4 regions of the Peribacillus sp. NPDC101481 genome follow, and region 1 is predicted to be linked to each of the others. Evidence: riboswitches for the same ligand, from Rfam matches in the RefSeq annotation. Region 1 holds a riboswitch; each other region holds the start of a gene.
The links. A riboswitch is a leader RNA that binds a small molecule or an ion and turns the genes downstream of it on or off. The one in region 1 is predicted to bind cobalamin.
Positions count from the first base shown of each region.

Region 2: linked by a shared signal. The riboswitch ahead of ACIROD_RS12145 (ribonucleoside-diphosphate reductase subunit alpha) and the one ahead of ACIROD_RS17425 ((2Fe-2S) ferredoxin domain-containing protein) in region 1 are both predicted to bind cobalamin.
Region 3: linked by a shared signal. The riboswitch ahead of metE (5-methyltetrahydropteroyltriglutamate--homocysteine S-methyltransferase) and the one ahead of ACIROD_RS17425 ((2Fe-2S) ferredoxin domain-containing protein) in region 1 are both predicted to bind cobalamin.
Region 4: linked by a shared signal. The riboswitch ahead of ACIROD_RS19325 (ABC transporter substrate-binding protein) and the one ahead of ACIROD_RS17425 ((2Fe-2S) ferredoxin domain-containing protein) in region 1 are both predicted to bind cobalamin.

Region 1 covers NZ_JBIWNJ010000002.1:1,548,827-1,553,421, reverse strand. Annotated here, with positions in the region: gene cobJ (precorrin-3B C(17)-methyltransferase) at 1-1,552, opposite strand, end outside; gene ACIROD_RS17425 ((2Fe-2S) ferredoxin domain-containing protein) at 1,567-1,935, opposite strand; cobalamin riboswitch at 2,088-2,277, opposite strand; cobalamin riboswitch at 2,479-2,674, shown strand; gene ACIROD_RS17420 (hypothetical protein) at 2,658-2,816, shown strand; gene ACIROD_RS17415 (energy-coupling factor ABC transporter permease) at 2,851-3,594, shown strand; gene ACIROD_RS17410 (energy-coupling factor ABC transporter substrate-binding protein) at 3,596-3,907, shown strand; gene cbiQ (cobalt ECF transporter T component CbiQ) at 3,894-4,595, shown strand, end outside.
Region 2 covers NZ_JBIWNJ010000002.1:443,959-448,553, forward strand. Annotated here, with positions in the region: gene ACIROD_RS12145 (ribonucleoside-diphosphate reductase subunit alpha) at 1-2,198, opposite strand, end outside; cobalamin riboswitch at 2,337-2,517, opposite strand; gene ACIROD_RS12150 (manganese-dependent inorganic pyrophosphatase) at 2,812-3,741, shown strand; gene ACIROD_RS12155 (hypothetical protein) at 3,836-3,982, opposite strand; gene ACIROD_RS12160 (SulP family inorganic anion transporter) at 4,068-4,595, opposite strand, start outside.
Region 3 covers NZ_JBIWNJ010000005.1:2,731-7,325, reverse strand. Annotated here, with positions in the region: gene metE (5-methyltetrahydropteroyltriglutamate--homocysteine S-methyltransferase) at 1-1,201, opposite strand, end outside; cobalamin riboswitch at 1,349-1,541, opposite strand; gene ACIROD_RS23345 (potassium channel family protein) at 1,786-2,205, shown strand; gene bcp (thioredoxin-dependent thiol peroxidase) at 2,268-2,738, shown strand; gene ACIROD_RS23335 (aminopeptidase) at 2,750-3,859, shown strand; gene ACIROD_RS23330 (D-2-hydroxyacid dehydrogenase) at 4,008-4,595, shown strand, end outside.
Region 4 covers NZ_JBIWNJ010000003.1:128,653-133,247, forward strand. Annotated here, with positions in the region: gene ACIROD_RS19310 (acyltransferase family protein) at 1-83, shown strand, start outside; tRNA gene ACIROD_RS19315 (tRNA-Arg) at 261-334, opposite strand; gene ACIROD_RS19320 (polysaccharide deacetylase family protein) at 563-1,411, shown strand; cobalamin riboswitch at 1,498-1,672, shown strand; gene ACIROD_RS19325 (ABC transporter substrate-binding protein) at 1,837-2,802, shown strand; gene ACIROD_RS19330 (FecCD family ABC transporter permease) at 2,765-3,820, shown strand; gene ACIROD_RS19335 (heme ABC transporter ATP-binding protein) at 3,827-4,595, shown strand, end outside.

The DNA of each region.
Region 1 (4,595 bases):
AGTATTTAAAAAGCCGCTCATTTGGATGGGCATTTTGCTTATACTCCCCGACAATGTCCGTAATCAGTTCAACAAGCTGTTCCGGTTCAATGCCTTCCGCCACCGGCTGACCCGGATGGGCTGTTCTTCCAACCGGTTTAGCTCCAAGAAATAAGTCGAACTTCCCTTTTCGGAAGACAATCCCGATATCATCCATCACAGCACTATAACAAGCCATCCCACACCCATTAAAACCGATGTTCAGTTCCTTGGGCATTTTCATTCCGCCAAGCACCCGGTGTATTTCGTCCGCATAAGGAATGGATTCCGCTTTTTCACCATCACAGAAATCACAGGCTTTTAATGTCAGTACATCTCCAATCGGCGACAAAAGAAAGTTTGCTGATTGCAATTTCCCCGTTATGACTTCCGGATCCGTTGTCGGAATCTTTAAGACGATTTTATGATTTGGCGTGTATTCCATCGTTCCCTTTTCCCCAACAACTTCCGCAAGTGTCATCATTTGTTTGGGAGTGAATTGTTTATTCGCCACACCTGGACTAACGGCAAGTTCGAATACCGACTCCATTTTTTGCTGAACAATCGGCTGAATGGATTGCTTAACGGTTTGACCCTTGACTCTTGACAGGGCCTCCATTGCCATTTCAAAGGAAGCTGGCTTCTTTTCTGGTGCTTTTGTAAGTAATCCAACTCCTCCAGCGGACTCGGTTAAGGCCTCTTGATCTAATGCCCACGGTTCCGCTTCTTTTTGCAGTCGCTGATGCGGCTTCAATGTTTGCTTTTCCGAATTCAAAGTATATTTTCTCTGATAGCCTCTTGGTGTGATGATTTTGTCATCATATAAAAAGGTGGATGAATTACCGATAATGACGGTGGTCAACATTCCAATATCGTGATTCAACATATCCTGCAAATTGGTTATGACAATATCCTGCCTATCGCGATAAGCACTTTTCACCAACCCGACAGGTGTATCCGGCGAGCGGTAGCGAAGGAGAATTTTCTGTGTTTCAACAATTTGCCGGGTCCGCCTGCCGCTGCGCGGATTATAAAGTGCAATGACAAAGTCTGCCATTGCAGCTGCTTCAACCCTTTTAGCGATCAGTTCCCAAGGAGTTAAATGATCACTGAGGCTGATCGTACACGAATCGTGCATGACTGGTGCCCCGAGTAAAGACGCACATGAGTTGATTGCAGAAATGCCAGGAATGACTTCAATGCCCACTCCAGTTTCTTCTTTCCAGCCTTTCTCAATCAATACTTCATAAACCAACCCTGCCATCCCGTAAACTCCGGCATCCCCACTGGAAATCACCGCCACTTTCTTTCCCAGCTCCGCTTGTTTCACTGCTTCCTGTGCACGTGATACTTCTTCAGTCATCCCCGTACTAATGATCGTTTGATCTGTAAGCAGTCCCTGAATGAGTTCAACATAAGTTTTATAACCAATGATGTAGTCACTTTCTTGAAGGGCTTCGACGGCACGTTTGGTAATGTGTTCAAAATTCCCGGGCCCAAAGCCCACGACGAATAATTTACCGTTTGTACTCATTAAGACATCTCCTTTTACGCTTTGTTCTTTGAAATACCCGTATGAGCAGGAAAATCTGGATTAGGGGTCATTTCCCCATCATTGAATTGATAGATCATCTGTGGAACAAATTCACCATCATCGATATTACTGACGATCTGCCGACCGAATTCAGGCGTTTCCACTCGATACCAGTTTCCTTGGGGATAGGCAATCACAACGCAGGCATCCTTACATCTTCCGTTACAGCGTGTCCTGGTTGTATGGATTTTCAAATCAAGTCCCTTTGAAGTAATTTCATCGCGAATCGCTTGGGTTACTTCTTCCCCGCCCTTTTTCATGCAGCTGCTCCCATTACAAATCAACAGATGCGTATTTGTACCCATCAAGTTCCAAGTAGTCATCTTCTTCCTCCTGAGTTCAGGGAAAAGGCAAAATAAAAAACCTTAACATTAGAGTCAAGGTTTTAAAAAAACTATATGAATAAGAAGCCAAAGGCAAACATGCCAAATCCTTCCAAAATCGTCATAGTCCTTCTACCTTTCCCTCCGAAAAGTATCATGCAATTTTAAAAGCAGGTTTCCTGGCTTACGCTTCATTTTACTTTGTCCCTTCCCGGCATCATGCCAGTGGCTATCGACAATTTCATCAGCGTTTACAGTAGCGGGGGCTGCATCGGATTTTCACCGATTTCCCTATTATCCCTTGCTTATTCACACAAGGGCACTTTTAAAATGAAATATTTGGTTTTATTATACATTTCTAACTAACTTAATCTATCATATAACAACTTTATCAAAATTCAATAGTTTATTCCGACTGTTTAGAAAAGTTTAATAGTGTAAAACCCGTTAAAATCCTTTCCTTGCAACAAAATCCGTCCCGAAAAAAAAGATAGTGTAGCTGAAATTATTTCTTTATGGTACACTATACGAGAATTTTCAAAATAATTACATAAGTTTTATGGTGTTGAATTTCTCGGAATTCAACTTAAAAGGGAAGCCGGTGAAAATCCGGAGCGGTCCCGCCACTGTAAAGGGAAGTCCTATTACTTTAACTTTAATCCACTGTCAAATGAGATGGGAAGGATGTAATGGGATGATGAACCAAAGCCAGGAGACCTGCCATGAAACGTGAAACTGTTTCAGCCTACGAGGATGGGCGTGCGGATCAGGCAGAATGGCCCATGATTGCTTCATGCTGCAAAATTCCTGTTCATTACGCACTTCTTTCCTTTGAGAGAAGTGCTTTTTATGTTGGGCGCCGCTTTTCTTCTCAAGATTGATCAGAAAAATTTAAAAGTATTGAAAGGAGAAAGAATGAAAAGAACCAATTGGAAAATTATTTATTTTGTCATCTTATTGCTTTTTATCCCGAACCGGGCAATGGCCATGCATATCATGGAGGGCTTTTTACCCATTGAATGGGCTATATTCTGGTGGGCCGTGACGTTTCCATTTTTAATCTTGGGTTACCGGTCCATTAGGTCCAAAGTTAGGGAAAATCCAGAAACAAAAATGATACTTGGCCTATCGGGCGCATTTGTATTTATTTTATCGGCCCTAAAGATTCCTTCCGTTACGGGAAGTTCTTCACACCCTACCGGAGTTGGTTTGGGTTCCATATTATTCGGACCATTGGCCATGAGTGTCGTTGGCTCCATCGTTCTGTTATTTCAAGCTGTTTTACTGGCTCACGGAGGATTGACGACATTAGGGGCCAATGCATTTTCCATGGCCGTTTGCGGACCGTTCATTGCTTACTTTGTCTTCAAGGGCGCAACTAAATTGGGGTGGTCTTTTTCACTTGCCGTTTTCTTGGCAGCTGCTTTTGGAGATTTAGGAACCTATGTGGTCACTTCCGTTCAACTTGCTCTTGCTTTTCCTTCCGAGGTAGGAGGATTCATGGCCTCTTTCAGTAAATTTGCAGGTATTTTTGCCCTGACCCAAATTCCCTTGGCAATCAGTGAGGGGTTATTGACAGTCGTCGTAATGAATTTCTTGAAAAAATACAATCTAGGTGAATTGAAATTGCTGCGAGTTTTTTCTAAGGAGGCCCGTTAATATGAAAAAAAGTCTACTGCTGCTTTTCCTGGTTGTCATTCTTGCAACCATACCGTTAATCACCCAACAAGGAACGGAATTTGGCGGTGCCGACGGGGAAGCTGAGGAAGCCATCACTAAGATCCATCCGGAATACAAGCCATGGTTCAACAGTATATGGGAGCCGCCAGGTGCAGAAACCGAAAGCTTATTATTTGCGCTTCAAGCTGCAATCGGAGCCGGTTTCATCGGATACTTCATTGGCGTGATGAGACAAAGGAATAAGCAAACCAAACAAGAATTGACAGAAAAATCGAAGCATGTTACTCATTGATAAATATGCCTATTTCAATGGGCTAAAGGATGTTCATCCGTTGGAAAAGATGGTTTTTGCACTTTCCCTTTTGCTGTTTTCGTTAACGGTAAGGGATATGACCGTTTCGCTCATCACTTTTACGGTGATGAGCGCTTTAATCATTTTTGCGGCAAAAATCCCGCTTTCCTATTATCTGAAATTACTTCTATTGCCAGGATTTTTTATACTATCTGGAACAATTACCATCCTTTTTTCTTTCACAAGCGAATTTACTTCGATATCGAATATATGGTGGTCCTGGAAGGTCGGGAACTGGCAAATATTCATCAGCGATGACAGCGTCGGTACAGTGTCCAATTTGATCACTGTTGTATTCGGCAGTATAAGCTGTTTATATTTCCTTACCTTAACTACACCCATTACCGTCATCCTATCCGTGTTGCGAAAACTTAAAGTGCCTTCCTTATTGATTGATTTAATAGAATTGACCTATCGCTTCATCTTTATTTTTTTAGATACAGCTTTGGCCATTCATCAAGCACAAGCTTCACGGCTAGGGTATGTTTCATTAAGGAAAGGCATACGATCTCTCGGATTACTAATCTCGTCTTTATTTTTAGGAGTATTGCAGCGCTCTGGGCAATTGACGATGGCCATGAACGCAAGAGGCTATCAGGAGAACCTTTCCTATCTCGAGGATACTTAC
Region 2 (4,595 bases), 1.1 Mb from region 1:
TCCAACAGGACCTTCGCTTTGATTGTATTGTGTACATACAGATTAAAGCTGATTGCTTGGTCAATATGGCGTTGTCGGGCTGCATTTTGCCTGATGCTTTCCAGTTGGTCCAAATTGAATCGCGTCTTTTTATAATATTCATACGTATTTGGCGTCAAGCCTGGTGCGGTCACCTTGAATTTGAAGTTTTTCTTTTCTTCGTAAAATTCAATTTCATACAAAGGGTCGATGCCATCCGTGGAATTACCGATTTTGGCTGTCGATGAATTGGGGGCAATCGCCATTAAATATCCATTACGGGTTCCGTGTTCCTGTACGTCTGCTTTTAAATCCATCCATTTTTGATCTGTATAGTCACGCAGTTCGAAATAGTCCCCTGTATGCCAATCAGATCCTTCAAAATATGGGTATGATCCTTTTTCCTTGGCCAATTCGTTGGATGCCTTGATTGTTAAGTAAGCGATCTTTTCGTATAAAGCATCGGCATATTGAACAGCCTCATCGGATTCCCAATAAATATTCTGTGTGGCAAGTAAATGATGCCATCCAAACGTTCCTAAACCAATTGCCCGGTAACGTTTGTTCGAGATGGATGCTTGTTTGACAGGAAGATTATTCACATCAATGACATTGTCCAGCATACGGATCTGAATGGGAATCAATCTTTCCAAAACATCGCTGCCCACCGCCCGTGGCAAGTTAATGGATGAAAGGTTGCAGACAACGAAATCGCCGCTTTTACGAACCACAACAACATCTCCATCTTCTGTTTCATATTCATCCGTGATCGTCGAAGGGCTTAGGTTTTGGGCAATCTCCGTACAAAGGTTGGAACAATAAATCATACCTTTATGTTTATTGGGATTCTTCCGATTCACTTCATCGCGGTAGAACATATACGGTACGCCTTCTTCTAATTGAGAAATCATGATGCTTTTCATGATGTCCATCGCATTGATTTTTTCAAAGCTGTAGTTTGGAAGCGTGCCATTTTCTGCGGCCTCGACAGCAAGTGCATAATGTTTCCTGAAGCTTCCTTCGCCTTTCTTCTCGTCATAAAGATCTTCAAGTGAAAATCCAAGGGTTTGCTTGACGGTATGCGGATCGAAAAGATACCATTCTTTTCTGTCGCGTACAGCCTCCATGAATAAATCCGGTATGCAAACGCCTGTAAATATATCATGGGCTTTTAATCTGTCATCCCCGTTTTGTGTCTTCAAATCGAGGAAGCTCATGATATCTTTATGCCAGGCATCCAAGTAAATCGCGATGGCACCTTTACGTTGACCCAATTGATCGACACTTACAGCTGTCTGGTTGAATAGTCGAATCCAGGGCGTCGTGCCGGAACTATTTCCAGAGAAACCCCGGATATCAGAACCAAGCGAGCGAACCTTACCAACGTAAAGGCCGACACCGCCGCCGAATTTAGATACTTTTGCTGCATCGTAGTTTGATAGATAGATGCCATCAATGGAATCTTCAATCGCGTCGATAAAGCAAGAGCTTAACTGTCCATGTGTTTTCCCAGCATTGGAGAGTGTAGGAGTCGCAACGGTCATATAAAGGTTGGACATGGCCCAGTATGCTTCTTTTATAAGTTGCAGGCGGTGCTCCGTTTTTTCCATTCGCATGATTTCCATCGCGATGATCATGAAACGTTCTTGCGGCAGTTCGTAGACCTTGTCCTTTTTTGGGCGGGCCAGATAGCGGTCGTTCAATAAGTAGATGCCTATGTATGAGAATAATTTATCTTTTTCCGGGTCGATCACCGAGCCCAATTCCTCAATTTCCGCTTTTGTATATGAAGATAGCAGTTCTGGCTTGTAAATTGGATAACGCTGACCTTCCGAAAGCTGGGAGAGTTCTGTGATCAGCTCATAGAATGGGCCATAACTCTTGCCTGCATAACCTCGATTGGCTTGTGCATCCCTATACATTGTATTCAACAGTTCTGCTGCAGCAACGAATGTCCAATCCGGAGCATCGATATCCACACCCTCAAGAGCGAGTTGAATCAGTTTTTTTGATGCCTGTTCTTCGGTTGAGTCACTTTTGCGATCAAGCCATTTTGTAAAACGCTTTTTGAACTTTTCCATATCGAGACGGCCTTCGAATTCCTTCGATAACATCTCAAGCTGGATGGATTTCTTTTCTGTTTCATTTTCACTTATGGTAGAGTTATATGTTTGAGTCATTAATAATCCTCCTTGTTAACTTCCGCTAAAATAAAAAAACCGCCCAAAGAATTGAGCGGATCAAACGATAGAATAAAAGAGCCATGAAAAAATAGCCGTTATACTATCGTTTCATCATCTCAATCCCCGAAGAATAAGAAACGTGAAAAATTCAAGGCAGGTCTCCTGACTCATGATCATCCTACTTTGAGTCCTTCCCGTATAGAGAGCTATACAGTGGGTTTCTCATTTCGTCACATTTACAGTTGCGGGGACAGTTCCGGGTTTACACCGGATTCCCTTTTCAGCCATCACTGGCACCTTGGATTATAAAAATTCTATATATAGTTATTGGTATAGATTATGTAATCAATATCTAGTATTTCTGCTTATATTATCGTAAGCCATATACGATGATAATTCAACTAATATATTTGAAAAAAACCAACCCTTATCTATTGACAAAGTGATGGCAGAGGGTGAAGGAATGAAAGATTTTATTGGGGAATGGATAATTCAAGCGCTGATTTTACGGGATTTTGTGTTAAAATAAAGTGTCTAGTAAAGGTGGCTCTCCCTTATTGCGGTGAGAGGGGATTCGCGGAAAAATATTTATGAAAAAGGGGATAAAATCTTGGAAAAAGTATTAGTTTTTGGACATAAAAACCCGGATACAGACACAATCTGTTCAGCAATCGCTTATGCAGATCTGAAAAAGCAGTTAGGTATCAACGCTGAACCAGTTCGTCTGGGTGAAGTGAATGGTGAAACTCAATATGCATTGGACCAATTCAAATTCGATGCTCCCCGTCTTGTGGAAAAAGTTGCAGGGGAAGCTGATGGCGTAATCTTGGTCGATCATAACGAACGCCAGCAAAGTGCTGAAGATATTGACCAAGTCCGTGTGTTGGAAGTTATTGACCACCATCGTATCGCTAACTTCGAAACGAGCGATCCTTTATATTACCGTGCGGAACCAGTTGGCTGTACGGCAACCATTTTAAATAAAATTTATAAAGAAAACGGCATTGAAGTTCCTAAAGCAATCGCAGGTCTTATGCTGTCTGCCATCATTTCCGATTCTTTATTGTTCAAATCACCTACATGCACGGAGCAAGACGTTGCAGCAGCTATGGAATTGGCTGCCATTGCGGGAGTCGACGCTGAAACATATGGCTTGGAAATGTTGAAGGCGGGAGCTGACTTGAGCGACAAAACGATCGCCCAGCTCATCACACTTGATGCAAAGGAATTTTCCATGGGATTGGCTAAAGTGGAGATTGCACAAGTAAATGCTGTGGATCCAAACGAAGTCCTTGCTAAGCAAGCTGAATTGGAAGCGGCGATTGAAGCGGTAATCGCTGTCAAGGAATTGGACTTATTCCTATTCGTCGTAACGGATATCTTGACTAATGATTCTGTTGCCTTGGCTCTTGGTAAAGCGGCTTATGCAGTGGAAAAAGCATACGACGTTTCATTAAACAACAACATCGCCGTCTTAGAAGGCGTTGTATCGCGTAAAAAACAAATCGTGCCGGTCTTAACGGACGTATTCAGTAAGTAATAAAGGAAAAGGGATGCTCATTATTTGGGCATCCTTTTACTGTACATGCAAAAAAAGACTCAACCATCCATTAAGGATGTTTGAGTCTTTTTTCTTAATTCAAGGCTTCCTTTTCTTTTTCATAGGCGATGACAATCAATTCTTTATTGGCTTCCTCGCCTAGTTTGCTTTCAAAGCTTTTCAGTTCATTCAATAAATCCGGTGACAGATTTGCTGCTGTATAATCCTGCTCGGGTGTCATGCTTTTCGCTCCTTTCAAAAGGAAATGATTCATATTATCTATTTTGTCGGTTTGAAAAGTTTCTATTCAGCAGAATGTTACTTCTTCAAGATATTTTACTTTCTGAGGTGGCGAGTTTTTCAAGCAATGACGAACTTTCTTCATCGAGCCCTTGGACTTGGACAGGTATTCCCAGAAGCTGATATTTAAGGATAACCGTATCAACAGCACCGACTGCTGAAGCATCCCAGATCTTGGAATGGGAGAAGTCGATGACGATTGCATCGGCTTTTTCCTTGAAGTCAAACTTCGAAACAAAGTCCTGGACAGAAGCAAAAAATATTTGTCCGCTGATACGATAAGTGATTTTCTTAGCCTGGATATCTTCCTTTTTCTCTGCTGCCACTTTAGAAATTTTAGCCGAGAAGAAAATCATGCTCAAAAGCACTCCGGCAAATACCCCTTTTGATAAGTCATATGTATAAAGTACAATGAGGACCGTCACGATCATCACGGCTGCATCCGACTTAGGAGCTTTAGTGAGCCTCTTTAGGGAAGACCAGTCAAATGTCCCGATTGAAACCATGATCATGACTGCGACAAGTGCAGCCATCGGTATTTTAATAAGGACATC
Region 3 (4,595 bases), on a different contig from region 1:
ATTGTACAGTTCCGTGATTCCGGGCATTTGAACTGGCTAACGTTTGAAGCGTGAATTTATTAGCATCGACTTTTTCGGCGATTGCTTCAAAGCCTTGATTATTCCCTTTGACCAAGAGTGTGATTTCCTCGAGTTTCTCATCAGCGAAAGCAAGGGCCTCTTTCACTTCGTTTGATAGGGCGGTTTCATTACGAACGGTCACTGGCACATGAAGCAAGGAACAAGAGGGCTGAAGCCAGATTCGGTCTTCGGCTACCATTGTCTTAAGAGTCTCGATCAATTGGATTTTTTTCGATAAATCAGAAAGCCAAATGTTTTTTCCGTCAATCACACCTGCAGCAAGCACTTTGTCCTTCGGAAAGCCGAATGATTCCAGGTTGCTTAGATTCCTCCCTTTGTCATGTACAAAATCAAGACCGATTCCTTGGACTTGTAATTCGATGACTTCCTGGTAATGTTCCACGGCATCAAAGTATGTTTGTAGCATGATGTTCAGGTTTGGTGCTGCTTCATTCAGTTTTTCATAGAGGTAAGTAACAGTTTGCATATCTTCTTTGGAAATCGATGAAACAAGTGAAGGTTCGTCCATTTGAACCCACTTCACGCCTTCTTGCTCCAACTCCCGGAGGATTTGCGTGTATAGGGGAAGCAGGCTCAGGATGATGCCAGGGATATCTTGTTTTTTGAAGCCTTTGGAAAGGGAGATGAAAGTATAAGGACCGATCAACACGGGCTTTGTTTCAATTCCTAGCTTTTCCTTGGCTTCCCGATATGCTGCAAGTGGTTTATTTTCCGTTAACGTCAGCTGTGGCACCTTTAATTCAGGGACAATATAGTGATAGTTCGTATTGAACCATTTCGTCATTTCGGAAGCGACTTCATCATTGTTTCCGCGAGCCATTGAATAATAAACGGAAAGGGGAACGCTTCCGCTTTCATAGGCTGAATAACGTTCAGGAACAAGACCGAACATTACGGACATATCGAGCATTTGATCATAGAAAGTGAAGTCGTTGACAGGAATGATATCGATGCCTCGTTTCTTCTGTTTTTGTAAGTTGCCTAAACGGATGGCTTTTAGTTGTGCCGTAAATTCTGCTTCATCGATTTTACCGGACCAGTAAGCTTCCAATGTACGTTTCCATTCACGATCTTCCCCGATTCGAGGGTAACCCAAACTACTGCTTTTCAATATTCCCATCCTCCTATATTCATTTAATTGAGCAATAAAAAAAGCATTCCTAACCGTCAAAAGAGATGGTTAGAAATGCTTAAAATAAAGAGGCATGCAAAATGCCCCCTTACAATTATAAGGTCCCTAACACCTCCCTATCTCCCGTAGGTTAAAACAGTGTTGTCGAAATAGGCAGGTCTCCTGACTTAGGGATTAACATTAGCGGCGGGCCTTCCCGATCCGTTGATCAGTGGCATATTGGATGGCGCTAACACTCCCATTACAGTGGCGGGACCGTGCCGGAATTACACCGGACTTCCCTTTTAATCCTAAATTAAAATTAGGAACCTATTTCCACATATGAAATTTGACAAAACCTGCCTTGATAACTGTTTGCAGGTTAAAAATTTATAAAATAAAAACTATTATAAAAATTTAGACAATCTTAACATATCCGACCAAAAGGGTCAACATGGAAAAAAGATTCAGGAAAAGTATCCGGTTATAAGGTGTGTGGGTGATAAGGATGAGGTCTGTTCCTAAAAAAGAATATATTGTTTGGACAGGGAGTATGTATAGAGGAAGTGGCGTTTTGAAATGGGGCGTGGGGGATGACTTTCTACATCTTGATTGCAGGAATCATTTTTTGCATGGTGATGAGCATTCGTACGTTATTTCTTGTTGAGTCGGGAGGAAAGAAGTTTTCTCTGGAGGATATGCTGTGGCTTGGCAATTTATATGCGACGATATTAGTTGGATTTGCACTGATTTATTTATTATACGAACTTCAGAATCATTCGGTGATTCTTGATATGGGCAATCGATTGGATGGCACTTTCTATGAACAGTTGAAGACTTCTTTTTATTTTAGTGCGATGACGATGTTTTCTGTAGGGTATGGAGATATAGCCCCGATTGGCATGGGCAGGATGATAGCTACGATTCAGGCTTTCATCGGTTATACACTGCCGGCAGCGTTCGTGATCCGGACGGTGATCGATTTGGAGCACAAAGATAGGAAGGATAAATGAAAGTTGTGTTTCTTTCGATTATTGGGTACTCTTACCATAATGAAAGAAATGGAGGGTTCAATATGACTGTTAAAATTGGAGAAAAAGCACCTGATTTCAAGCTCCCTGCAAACAATGGTGAAATGGTGTCCCTATCGGATTTTAAGGGAAAATATATTGTTTTATATTTTTATCCAAAAGACATGACGCCAGGTTGCACGACGGAGGCCTGTGATTTCCGGGACCATAATGAGCAATTTGAGGAATTGAACGCGGTCATCATAGGAATCAGCCCAGACCCAGCTGCACGTCATGAAAAATTCATCGAAAAACATGGATTGCCTTTTCTGCTGCTGGCTGATGAAAATCATGAAGCGGCTGAATCATTTGATGTGTGGCAATTGAAAAAGAACTTCGGCAAGGAGTATATGGGCATTGAACGTTCAACTTTCCTGATTGATAAGGCTGGTATGGTAGTCAAAGAATGGCGTAAAGTAAAGGTCAAAGGCCATGTCGAAGAAGCTCTTCAAACTCTTCGCGACCTCGAAAAATAAGGGACAGGCAGATGAAGGATGAGCGAATAACGAAGCTTGCAGCCAGGCTGATTCATCATTCGATACAATTACAGCCAAAAGAGAGAATCCTCATACGGGGGAATATCAATACGAAACCATTATTGAAAGAGCTGATTGATGAAATATACAGAGTGGGTGCTTATCCATATGTAGAACTCGAAGACGATGAAATAAGCCGCCACCTGTTACAAGGGAATGTAAAGGAACAACTTGACACCTCTTCGCAATGGGCCATGAAGAAATATAATGATATCGATGCGGTAATCATCATCACCGGGGAAGAAAACGATGTGGAAATGACCGATGTTCCCATCGAGAGGCACCGTCTTCAAGGGGAGGCTATGAATTCCCCCACTCTTTTCTATGTAAACAACCGACGTTGGGTCTTGCTTAATTATCCCACCAACGCATCAGCGCAAAAAGCCGGCATGACCTTCGACAGGTACGAAGATTTTCTTTTGAATGTATGCAACATGGATTACGGGAAAATGGAGACGGCCTTGAAACCGTTAAAACAATTGATGGAACGAACTGACAAAGTCAGGATCGTTTCGCCAGGAACAGATTTGACCTTTTCCATCAAAGGTATGCCGGCCGTCATATGTGCCGGAAAAAAGAATTTACCTGATGGGGAAGTGTTTACGGCACCCATAAAAGATAGTCTCAATGGTAGGATATCCTTCAACACACCAACAACCTATGAAGGATTCACCTTTAGTGACATAGAATTAAACTTGGAAAAGGGAAAAATCATTAAAGCTACTTCCAATCGTGACTCTGAAATGAACCAAATTCTGAATATTGATGAAGGGTCCCGGTTTATCGGGGAGTTCGCAATTGGGATCAATCCATACATATTGGAACCTATGGATGATATCTTGTTCGATGAGAAAATAAGCGGAAGTCTGCACTTGGCTCTTGGACTTGCCTATGAAGAAGCGGATAATGGAAACCGATCATCGATTCATTGGGATATGGTCTTGATCCAGCGTCCCGAATATGGGGGTGGTGACATCTTCTTTGACGACGTCCTGATAAGAAGGGATGGCTTTTTCATTTTGCCGGAATTAGATGCATTAAACCCAAATTCCTTAAAATAAAGCCTTTTTTAATAAGGCTAAGGCTTTTGTCCAACTCAAAAAGGGGACACCTGAATATGCTTTATTAAGGGAATACCTCCTCAGAGAAAGTTGCGCGGGACACATAGAGCCCGTGTTTTTTTATGTTAATTAAAAGGGAGAGGTGAACATGTTAATACTTTCAACTGTCATTCCGAATGAAGGCATCCAAAAGAAGATGACGGAAGCTTTTCCTGACTTGAGCTTCATTTATCAAAAAGGATGGACGGATGGGCCGCTTCGTGAAGCGGAAATCTTAATTACATATGGTGAAGACTTAACTGAAGAAATCATTGGGAAAGCTACGAACTTGAAATGGATCATGGTCATGAGTGCAGGGATGGAATTAATGCCATTTAAAGCCATAGAGGAAAGGGGCATTCTGGTGACGAATGCTAGAGGCATTCATAAAATACCGATGGCAGAGTATACGATAGGGATGCTTTTGCAATATGAAAAGAAATTGAAACTGCTTATGAAGAATGAAAAGGAAGAACTGTGGGATAGAAAGATTGAAGTAGGGGAATTGAACGGCAAGACGATGCTCGTTATTGGCGTGGGTGCAATTGGAGGGGAAGTGGCTCGTCTTGGGAAAGCCTTTCGGATGAAGACGATAGGAGTGAACCGGAGCGGGAAGCCAGTGGAATCCATCGATCACCTTTATGCCCTGGATAATTTATTGGAAGCCATACCGGGAGCCGATTATATCGTATCCGTC
Region 4 (4,595 bases), on a different contig from region 1:
GGCATTTAACGAATACTTATTCTGAAAGTTTCGGACCTATTTTTGATGAAAAAATCAACGAGATAGGCTTAGATAGAAAGTAAGTATAGCTAAAGGGAGTTTTGTTTGGGTCTATTGGTTATCTGTATATAAAAAATCTGAGTTCTGTGTTTCACAGGGCTCGGATTTTTTTTATGAACTTGTTTAACCGCCCCATAAATCACAGAAAAAAACCCTGCTACTACGCGGAAGAACCGCATTGTAACAGGGTTTTTAGTTAGCGTCCCAGATAGGAATCGAACCTACGACCTACAGCTTAGGAGGCTGTCGCTCTATCCTGCTGAGCTACTGGGACATATAAAAAGTCGACGACTTATTTATTATATTTCTTATAGGCAAACTTTTCAAGCTAATAGCACATACTTATTAAAAAAAATCCTCATAAATGCTTAACAGGTCACTAAGCTCTCGTCTTTCCCTTTTTTTCATTTAATGGAATACTTTATTAATCACTAGTTTTCTGGTACTATTTTACTATAAGAAAATTAGGAGAATGATAGTGGGGAAATATAGAGTATTAAGGATGGTTGCATTGCTGGGGATTTTGATTTTACCTGCATGCTCACAAGAGATTTTAGAAGGTATAGGCACAAAGACAGCTGCACCGATTGCGGAAGATGACATCGAAGTGGTCGAAGCGGCGGATAATGGGGCAGGGCAGGAATTGGAGGGCCAGATCGATACGGGAGACTGGATAACGGCCGAGCCCGCCGTCCAGCTTCCAATCTTGATGTATCACAGCATTTCTGAAGGTAATCGCCTTCGGGTTCCAAGTGAGGAATTCCGGTCACAGATGGCTTGGCTTCGGGAGAATGGCTACTATACATTATCTCCTGAAGAGGCATTCCTCGTTTTAACCGAGAATCGGATACCAAGTGAGAAGTGTGTCTGGCTTACTTTTGATGATGGCTATACAGATAACTTCACGGAGGCTTTCCCGATATTAAAAGAAAATGATATGAAAGCAACTGTCTTCATGATCGGGAAGTCCATTGATAAAGGTCATCACCTGACTGAAAATCAAATGATGGAGATGAGCAGGAATGGGATTTCGATTGAAAGCCATACTATCAACCATTTGGAGCTGAACCGCATGACGGCAGAGCAGCAAGAAGCTGAAATGGTCCAGTCTAAGAAGCTATTCGACCGTATTCTCGACCAGGACACGACAGTGCTTTCCTATCCGGTTGGCCGGTATAACGAAGAGACTCTCAGGCTGTCAGATGAAGCGGGATACAAGATGGCAGTCACTACCGAACCTGGGGGAGCTTCAAGGGAACAAGGGATGCATGCCCTGCATCGAGTTCGGATTTCACCCGGTTTATCAGTCGATGGGTTTGCGACATTGATTGAAAATGCTTCAAATCATTGAGTGTGGAAGGGTCATTTCGAACCTGTTCAGAAAAATCATATAATAATAGATTCTTACATGGTGTATAATGAAGGCAATGAAAATTATATACATATGAACGATTTGGTGTCGTAATGACTTAAAAGGGAAGCTGGTGAAATGCCAGCGCGGTCCCGCCACTGTATATGGGAGCTGACGGCTGTGTACCACTGTATGAAATATGGGAAGGTGCCGTTGACGATGACCATGAGCCAGGAGACCTGCCAAAATTCGTACACCTGTAACCTACGCGGATGGGAAGGTGTGTGGCAGACCCTAAGAAGTCCGTAATGATATTGTTGCCATACAAGTACCTTCCGTTTAACGGGAGGTGCTTTTTGTTTTGGGTGCATCTTCCGGGATTATTGGGTGAAAGAAATTAAATAAAAAGATTGTGGGGAATGAAAATGAAGAAAATTTTTGGTCTGATATTGTTGATGTTGCTTACTGCAGGCATGATGGTCGGCTGCAGTGGAGCTACTGATGAAGGAAAAGAACAGCAGCAAACGAAACATGCTCAACACGAAGCTTTCCCGATTACGATTAAAGATGCAACTGGGGAAAAAGTAACGATAGAAGAAAAACCGAAGAAAATCGTTTCGTTAATACCAAGTAATACGGAAGTGGTCTTTGCACTTGGTTTGGGTAAAAAGGTCATTGGTGTTTCCGATAATGATAATTACCCGGAAGAAACGAAAGAAATTGAAAAAGTTGGCGGAATGGAAATGAACACGGAGCTGATTGTCTCCATGAAGCCTGACCTTGTTCTTGCCCATGCATCAAGTGCCCATAATTCGAATGAGGGTTTACAGCAGCTTAAGGATGCTGGAATAGATGTCCTCGTAGTCAATGATGCACAAAGCTTTGACCAAGTCTATGAGTCTATTGAAATGATTGGACAGGCAACGGGTGAACATGACAAGGCAAACGAAATCGTTGCGGATATGAAAACGAAGCTTAAGGATATCGAGGAAAAAGCCAAATCCGTAAAGGAAGAGGATAGGAAGACCGTTTTAGTGGAAGTTTCGCCTTCACCGGAAATATACACACCGGGAAAAAATACTTTCATGAATGAGATGCTTACTATTATTTCAGCGGATAATGCTGCTGCTGACTTGGACGGTTGGGCAAAGATTGATGAAGAGTCGATGATTGCTGCAAATCCTGATGTCATCATTACAACTTATGGTTATTATACGAAAGATTCAGCAAATGAAGTGAAGGGCCGAAAAGGATGGCAAGACGTAAATGCTGTTAAGAATGGCCAAGTCTTTGATGTCCATTCTGACTTGGTGACCCGTTCCGGTCCACGCTTGATAGAGGGAGTAGAGGAACTTGCCAAATCAGTCTATCCGAACCAATTTAACAACTAAATGGACGTTTGCCTATTTGATTGCGTTTTTAATTTTGTTATTCGCAATGACGGTAGGCATTTCCTTTGGTTCGGTGTCAGTACCGATTCCCGTACTTTTACAAATAATCGGCAAGGAGATCTTTCATTTGCCGATTTCCGCTGATCCGGATGTGATGCTGACGAATATCGTGATGAACATCCGCTTGCCGCGTGTGTTGCTTGCGGGGTTGGTCGGGGCATCGCTGGCGATTGCGGGTGCGGCATTTCAGGGGCTGCTCCGGAACCCGCTCGCTGATCCTTACACATTAGGTATTTCATCAGGAGCATCGGTCGGCGCCGTATTGACAATATTCTTGAATATATCACTGCCGTTCATCGGTTTATACACTCTTCCGGCATTGAGCATTTTATGCTCAGTGCTCACGATGCTCTGCGTATTGACTTTTGCAAAAAAAATGGATCGATCGATGAAAGTGGAAACGATCATTTTAACGGGAATCATTTTCAGCTCGTTTTTAAGTGCCTTCATTTCATTGATGATTGCGCTGACGGGTGATGAATTAAGACAAATCATCGGCTGGCTGATGGGAAGCGTTTCAATGCGCGGATGGAATTATATTGCAATCATTTTGCCGTTTTTTATCATTGGTTCGTTGATCTTGATCATGAATACAAGCGAATTGAATGCGATGACTTTCGGGGAAGACCGGGCAAAACACTTAGGTGTGAATGTTAAGCGGCGGAAAATGTGGATCTTGATAGCCGGTTCGACATTGACAGGGGCAGCGGTAGCCGTTTCAGGGGCGATTGGCTTTGTAGGATTGGTCATTCCTCATTTTGTCCGAAAGATATGGGGACCTGATCATAAACATTTGCTTCCGCTGTCATTGCTGATAGGAAGCGGATTTTTAATTTTGGCAGACTTTGTAGCACGGACGGTCATTGCCCCATCGGAACTGCCGATCGGGGTTATCACCTCACTTATCGGGGCACCTGCATTTGCGCTGATTTTATTAAAGAGACGGAGAGAAGGGTAAAAACGAATGCTTGAAGTTAAAGGGTTAACAGGTGGATATGACAACAAAGCTGTTTTGGACTCTGTCTCTTTTGATGTACATAAAGGAGAATTATTCGGGATTCTTGGGCCTAATGGCAGCGGAAAAACGACGCTCTTAGGTATGCTTAGCGGGGTGCTCGATTATAAGGGCGGAAGCGTACGGATAAGAGGTAGGGATTTGAAGGATTATTCGTCAAAACAACTTGCACAGGTCATTGCTGTGCTCCCTCAACATTCCTCATTAGCTTTCTCCTATACAGTAAAAGAGACGGTCTCACTTGGGCGATATGCCCATCAATCAGGTTGGTTCCATAGTTGGTCCGGAGAAGATGAATCGATTGTCCAACGAGTTATGGAACAAACGGGCGTAGCCGATTTTCAGGATCTGCATTTTGAACGATTATCAGGAGGGGAGAGGCAGCGGGTACTGCTGGCACAGGCACTAGCCCAAGAACCCGAAATCCTTTTTTTGGATGAACCTACGAATCACTTGGATCTTTCCTATCAAAAAGACCTTCTTGATTTAATGAGGAAAATGGCAAAAGAGCAGAACTTGACCGTTATTTCAATTTTCCATGACCTGAATTTGGCTGGGTTATATTGTGATCGGCTGATGTTGCTTGAGAAAGGGAAAATTCAGGTTGTTGATGTGCCGAATGAAGTGCTTCAACAGGAACGGATTCAGGGTGTATATCATACGACGATCGAAAAACATCCACATCCCGCCCTTCCGAAACCGCAGATGTTCATCGTTC